Regions from separate parts of the Brevibacillus sp. MER 51 genome, predicted to be linked through region 1. Evidence: predicted binding sites of a transcription regulator. Region 1 holds the regulator's gene; each other region holds the start of a gene.

Region 1 (2,279 bases):
CCTTTGTGCAAAATCGCAGCGAGCTTCAATTCTTCGAACAGATTCAAATTGTTGTTGCTTGCAGAGCTGTCTGTACCGAGCGATACGCTTACGCCTTTTGCCAACATTTTCGGAACAGGCGCAACACCGCTTGCCAGCTTCAAGTTGCTGACTACATTATGAGAAACTCTCACGTTGTATTTTGCCAAAATGTCGATTTCTTCATCCGTTAGGTGAACAGCGTGCGCGACGAGTGTTGGACGATTGAACATACCCAGCTTTTCCAAGTGAGCGACTGGACGCAGTCCGTAGTCCTTCTCGTTTTGACCGACTTCCCAAGCGGTTTCTGACATATGGATATGAAGCGGCAAGGACAACTCATCGGCTTTTTCGATAATTTGGGTAATAAATTCAGGCGAGCAGGTATACGGCGCATGCGGTGCCATCATGACGGTAATACGCCCGTCTGCCTGATTATGCCATTCTTTTGCAAAAAGTGTCGCGTCTTTCAGCTTTGTTTGACGTTCTTCTTCAGAGCACAGACCGATCATTCCTCGGCAAAGGCGGGCACGCATTCCAGCTGCATCGACTTCCTTCGCCACAACATCCATATGGTCATACATATCCACAAACGTGGTAGTTCCGGTACGAATCATCTCAATAAGCGACAGTTGGGTACCCCATTTTACTGTGTCACCCGTGAATTGCGCCTCCAATGGCCACATTTTGTCTTCCAGCCATTGTTGTAACGGCAAATCATCTGCATAACCACGTAGGAGGGACATACCAGCATGTCCATGCGTGTTGATTAACCCAGGCAGTATGTAGTCTCCTTTTTGATCGATAACTTCATCGTATCCCGCTTCCGACAGGTCCTCAGGAGTTGGGCCCACATACGTAATCTTGTTGCCTTCGAATGCTACGGCACCATCGTAAATGACTTCATTCGTATCGTTAACGGTAATGACTGTTGCGTGAATGAGGATCGTCTTTTTCATAGTATACACTCCATTCTTATGTCAAGTAGTAGGCCAAGCTTTGCAGGTTGGACGTCACGTCCGCATAGTGAATGCGAACATCCTTTCCTGCGCGAATCGTCGTAGGGGCAAAATTCAAGATCCCCTTGATACCCGCTTGAGTCAACTGATCACATACGGATTGCGCTGCAGGGGCCGGTACCGTAATAATCGCCAGCTTGATTTGCTTTTTAACGATTGTCTCTTCCAGCTCTGATAAAGGCTGAATCGGTATACCTGCGACTTTTTTGCCCTGCTTCTCTGGATTATTGTCAAAGATGGCCGCAATCCGCATGTTATCTTTCAAATAAGCGTTGTAGTTACTGATGGCATGGCCCAAATGCCCAGCTCCGACCAAAGCGACACGGATTTCATCCGTTAGCTTCAGGATTTCACGTATTTTTTCCACCAGATAATCGACATCATAGCCGATTCCCTTTTTTCCAAAATCACCAAAAGCTGCAAGATCTTTTCTGATTTGGGCAGGATTCACATCAAGATTCTTGCCCATCTGTTGGGAGGAAACGGTGGTCACCTCAACTTGCTGCAAATAACTGAGGTAACGCAGATAAATCGGCAAACGACGGACGACCGCTTCTGAAATCTTTTCGTGTTTTGCCACGTTCGGTCTTCCCCCCTAATTCTTTTGCTTCAAAATCCGATATTCTTTTCCATTCGATAAAATGGTAATGGAACCGTCGTGGCTGGTAACGTATGTCTCGGCCCATGACTCACCCAAACGCTCCATGACCTCCGTCTGACCGTCTTTCATTTGATCCCGTGATCGGCCTGTCTGAATAATGGCGACCTGAGGATCGACCTGCGTCAGAAACGGTTGCGAAGATCCCTGATTGCTTCCTTGACCGGCTACCTTTAGCACTTCCGCCTTCAGTTTGTCATTTTGCCGTTCCAACAGTCGCTCCTCTGCTTTTTCATTCACGGCACTCATAAACAAAAATCGCAGTTGACCGTGCGTCAATCGAAAAACAAGAGAATTGTTCTGAGGCGATAAAAATAACGGTTCATCCGGAAGCAATACTTCCATGGAGATTTCTTGGTCAAGAGTGAGTACTTGTCCTTGCTCTGCTTCCATCTGCTTTTGGTTGGAGCGAAGCAGCACGACATGCCGAATGGATGGTGCGATCAGCTTTGGCAAAATGACAGCATCGATGAGCACTTGTTGGCTCAATGAAGTGTAGCCTCCCATATGTTCCGGCTGGTCGTTCGTCAACACCACATAATCGAGCCGTGTAATCTTGAGCTCTGCCAAGCGCGCTGAAAGAA
Region 2 (2,279 bases), on a different contig from region 1:
GAATGAACTCAGGCAATTTTGGACCGATCCGTATATCTTGGATTCCCAGGCTAAACAGACCGAGCAGAATGGCAACCGCTTTTTGTTCAAACCAGGAAAGAACGATACTTACCGGCAGCTCGTTCACTTCACACTCGAAGGCATCGGCTAATGCAGCCGCAATCGTAATGGTAGAAACCGAGTTATTGCACTGTCCCAAATCGATATATCGTGGGATGTCGGTACCTGGCACGGTGCCGAAATCTACATCGTTAAAACGGAATTTTCCGCAGGAGGTCGTAAGGATGACTGTTTCTGGCGGTAAGGACGTAGCCAATTCACGGTAATACTCGCCTCCCTTGCCAGGAGCGTCACAACCAGCGATGACGAAGAAGCGTTTGATCTTTCCTTCCTTGACTGCCTGAATGATTTCAGGGGCGATGCCAAGGACAGTTTTATGATGATACCCGGTTGTCAATGTCAGTTCCGATTCGATGGAAACCTCAGGAAGAGACAATGCTTTTTCAATGAGCGGTGCAAAATCGTTTTCTACAATTTTCGTCACATTTTCCAAACCGGTTATATCATACGAAAAGAAACGATCAGCGTAGCTGCCTCGAATAGGCATCACACAGTTTGTTGTAGCCAGGATGGCGCCGGGAAATTTCTCAAACAACTGGCGTTGATCGTACCATGCTTTCCCGATGTTCCCTTTCAAATGAGGATATTTCTTCAGTGCGGGATAGCCATGTGCAGGCAGCATTTCGGAATGCGTATACACATTGATTCCTTTGCCTTCTGTCTGTTTTAACAGCTCTTCGAGAGCAAACAGATTGTGCCCCGTAACAACGATGCATTTTCCTTCTATTTTATTTTGCGAGACGGTGATTGGCTGTGGGACTCCGAAATGGTCTGTATGGGCCCGATCCAAAAGCTCCATGACTTTTATCGCGGCACTCCCTACTTTCATAGCCATTTGCAAATGTTCATCCAAGTTAAAATTCACATTCGTCAATGTAAAATAAAGAGCTTCCTGTGTAATCCCATCCACTTCAGGATCGATATATCCCAGTTGTCGAGCATGTGTGGCATAAGCTGCAATTCCTTTTAAAGCAAAAATAATTGTATCCTGAATACTCGCAAGATCTTCATTCTTTCCGCAAACGCCGATGACCTTACAACCACCTGATGGAGTCTGTTCACATTGATAACAAAACATGTATAATTCACTCCTTCGATTCAAGATTTCGCTTTGATTATAAGCGGATTGCCTGGAAGGAGCTGTGATTAAAATCACAACGAAACCAAACTTTGCCTCTTATCATAGTGGATGAAGAAGATTTCCCAAGTGAGGGGTGTTGTTTATGGTACGAAAATGGCAGTTGCCATTACAGACGTTGAGTCTTACGGTCGGTTTTATGGTATGGGTCATTCTGTCATCGCTCATGCCTTTTATCAAAGAAACCGTACCCATGAGTGCAAGCGAAGTGGCGTGGGTGACAGCGATTCCTGTTCTTTTAGGATCGTTGCTGAGAATCCCTGTTGGATATTGGAGTAACCGATTTGGGGCGAGGATATTATTTAGCATAAGCTTTCTCTTGCTGCTGGCTCCTGTTTTTTATATTAGCCAGGCGACCACTTATACAGATTTGTTAATCGGCGGGTTATTTATAGGGATAGGCGGAGCGGTGTTTTCTGTTGGTGTCACGTCTCTACCTAAATACTATCCGAAAGAAAAGCATGGTTCTGTAAACGGAATCTACGGTATGGGGAATATTGGTACAGCAATCACCACTTTTTCAGCGCCCGTTCTGGCTAAATCGTTTGGATGGGCAACTACTGTACAGATGTTCATGTTATTGCTTGTGGGATTCGCTGTTCTAACCTTCTTGATGGGGGATAAAAACGAACCTAAGGTAGTGACTCCTCTCGGTCAGCAGATAAAGAGTGTCTACAAAAACGAAAAGCTGTGGTTAATCAGCTTGTTCTACTTTATTACGTTTGGTTGCTTCGTCGCTTTCACCGTGTATCTCCCGAATTTTTTAGTGAGCCATTTCCAACTGGATAAAGTAGATGCAGGTATGAGAACGGCAGGGTTCATTCTTTTGGCGACACTTGCGAGACCAGTGGGAGGCTGGCTAGGTGATAAGTGGAACCCCTTCAAGGCATTGATGATTGTGTTTGCCGGGCTCGCCTTGTCTGGTATTGTCTTATCGTTTTCGCCATCGATCTTGATGTATACGGTAGGATGCTTGTTGGTAGCGCTATGTGCCGGAATTGGTAACGGTGCCGTGTTCAAA
Region 3 (2,279 bases), on a different contig from region 1:
CTACCTCCGTCATGATCCACCCAGCCGAGTTTGCGATGAATGGCAACGAGATACCCGCAACCATCAACTGCATGAACCGCTTGTTTGGCTGTTCCAGCTTTTTGCGCAAAGCGAGATATGCCCCGTACAAAGCCAGCAAAATCATGGCACTACCGCCCGCTACCATGATGCGGAAGCTCCAGAAGGTCGTCCGAACTGGGGGAATGTAGTTTCCTGGACCGTAAGTTTTCTCATACTCCGCCTGCAACTCCAACATGCCCGGGACAGAACCTGAAAGTGAGTTGTACGTCAGAACGCTAAGCAAATATGGAATTTTTATTTCAAAGCCGTTTTCTTGTTTTTCTGGATCAATCGTTGCAAAAACCGTCCAAGGAGCCGGGTCCGCGCTTGTTTCCCACAGCCCTTCACTCGCTGCCATTTTCATCGGTTGGGTAGCAACCAAATACTGTGCCTGACCATGACCAAATTGAGCTATAGCAACCGAGGAAACCAATGCTACCACGATCGCAATTTTGAAAGATTGCACAAAGAATGGAACATCTTGTTTTTTCAACAGCTTCCAAGCACTGATACCTGCTACCAGAAAGGCTCCTGTCGCAAATGCCGCAAATACGGTATGCGGGAATTCATATAGTAATTGTCCATTGGTAAGGAGAGCGAAGAAATCGACCATCTCTGCTCGTCCGTTATTAATAGCGAAGCCGACTGGCTGCTGCATGAACGAGTTGGCTGCAAGAATCCAAAGAGCCGAAAGAATCGTTCCAATGGATACGAGCCAAATACATGCGAGATGCACACCTTTGGACAAGCGATCCCAACCGAATACCCATAGTCCAATAAAAGTCGATTCGAGGAAGAATGCCAAGAGAGCCTCAATCGCTAGCGGTGTTCCAAATACGTCGCCGACGAATCGTGAGAAATCTGACCAGTTCATCCCAAATTGGAACTCCTGCATAATCCCTGTCACGATCCCGACAGCAAAATTTATGAGCAAAAAGGTTCCCCAAAACTTGGCCATTTTTTTGTACAAGTCATTCTTTTTTACCACATACATCGTTTCCATAATGGCTACTAATAAGGACAGCCCGATGGAAATCGGCACAAAAACAAAATGAAAGATCGTTGTTATCGCAAATTGAAGTCGTCCCAAATCCACTATATCCATGTACAAGATCCCTTTCTATTCGCGTTTTGGCCTTTATGTACCGGAATTATACCAGTGGGGAAATCCGCATTTATCACGACTTTGTGAAAAATATCACAAATATATGTGAAAAAATTCACAAATAATTCTCTCTCCTGTAACCCCCCTTTTCGCATTCACCTTCGTGAGAGAGTTTTTTGTTTTACCCTGTATATTTCCGGTCATGTGTAATTGTAGCAGGACTTTTGACCCTAGAGGGTGTCCGATTCGTTACATGATTTTTAACACTCTGTGACGGCACATACAAAAATGGGCCCCGTTACAAGGCCCATCATGAGTGGAATACCCAGATGATCCCCGACCTCGAAAAATCGAAGTCGGTGTGCCTGGGTACGTGGTTAAGTGACAACTGCTTATTTTTTGACGGATTTCGTTGACAAGGATTCGATGATGTTGCCGATAGTCGCAGCATCGAAGCTCTTCTCTGCCATCTGGTACAACTCGTACGTGAATCCTTCATGCTCCCAAATCACGATCCCGTTGGCGAAATACACCTTTTTCCCGCCAATGGTTTCGATCTTGACACCCTCTGTCGTGCTGATGCCGTTTTCACCACCGTTTGAAATCAGCAAGGAAATAAACTCTTTTCCTTTTTTATACTGAATCTCTACCATACTCTCGCCATGAACGACCGTGTTTTTATAGGAATAATTCTCTGACAACCATGTCGGTGCGGGAAAGTTCATTTTGCTGGCTGCGCGTGCTTCTTCCAATGTCATCTGTGGAGGGGCCTTGGGTTCTACAGGTATCTCGATTCCTTCGGTATTGGACTGTGTAGCAGGCTGTTCTTTATCGTATTGGGTAATTTCTATGTTCCCAACCTGAAAGCGTGCCAAGATCGTCTGGAGCATTTCTTGGGCAAACGATGTAGTCGAGAATGCACCTAACAGGCAAACAACAGCAACAGCACTAACTGAGACAGCTTTCCATTTATTCGTTTTCATAGAGATCCCGTCCTTTTTCCTATCATGTAATTGTATGTTTCCTGATTCCAATTTGAATTTCAGCCGATTGTATATTCTGGCTTTTGGAGTGGCGTCATCTAATTCCAGATCAGTAAGCAAGTCGGTGAGTT

The links. Region 1 encodes Rex, which represses fermentation and respiration genes when NADH is low (regulators of the CRP and FNR family bind a similar motif). Its sites were predicted from a motif close to TTGTGAAATATTTCACAA; they were not measured.
Region 2: a site for Rex is predicted at 1,261-1,278, ahead of M3630_RS22280 (nitrate/nitrite transporter). Genes of this name have one in related genera too.
Region 3: a site for Rex is predicted at 1,269-1,286, ahead of M3630_RS21610 (cytochrome ubiquinol oxidase subunit I). Genes of this name have one in related genera too.

Annotation. Positions count from the first base shown of each region.
Region 1 covers NZ_JAMAUS010000003.1:422,296-424,574, reverse strand. The annotation lists gene M3630_RS09235 (amidohydrolase) at 1-977, opposite strand, end outside; gene M3630_RS09230 (redox-sensing transcriptional repressor Rex) at 994-1,617, opposite strand; gene M3630_RS09225 (ComEC/Rec2 family competence protein) at 1,633-2,279, opposite strand, start outside.
Region 2 covers NZ_JAMAUS010000011.1:161,299-163,577, reverse strand. The annotation lists gene hcp (hydroxylamine reductase) at 1-1,198, opposite strand, end outside; gene M3630_RS22280 (nitrate/nitrite transporter) at 1,344-2,279, shown strand, end outside.
Region 3 covers NZ_JAMAUS010000011.1:20,231-22,509, forward strand. The annotation lists gene M3630_RS21610 (cytochrome ubiquinol oxidase subunit I) at 1-1,165, opposite strand, end outside; gene M3630_RS21615 (hypothetical protein) at 1,558-2,279, opposite strand, start outside.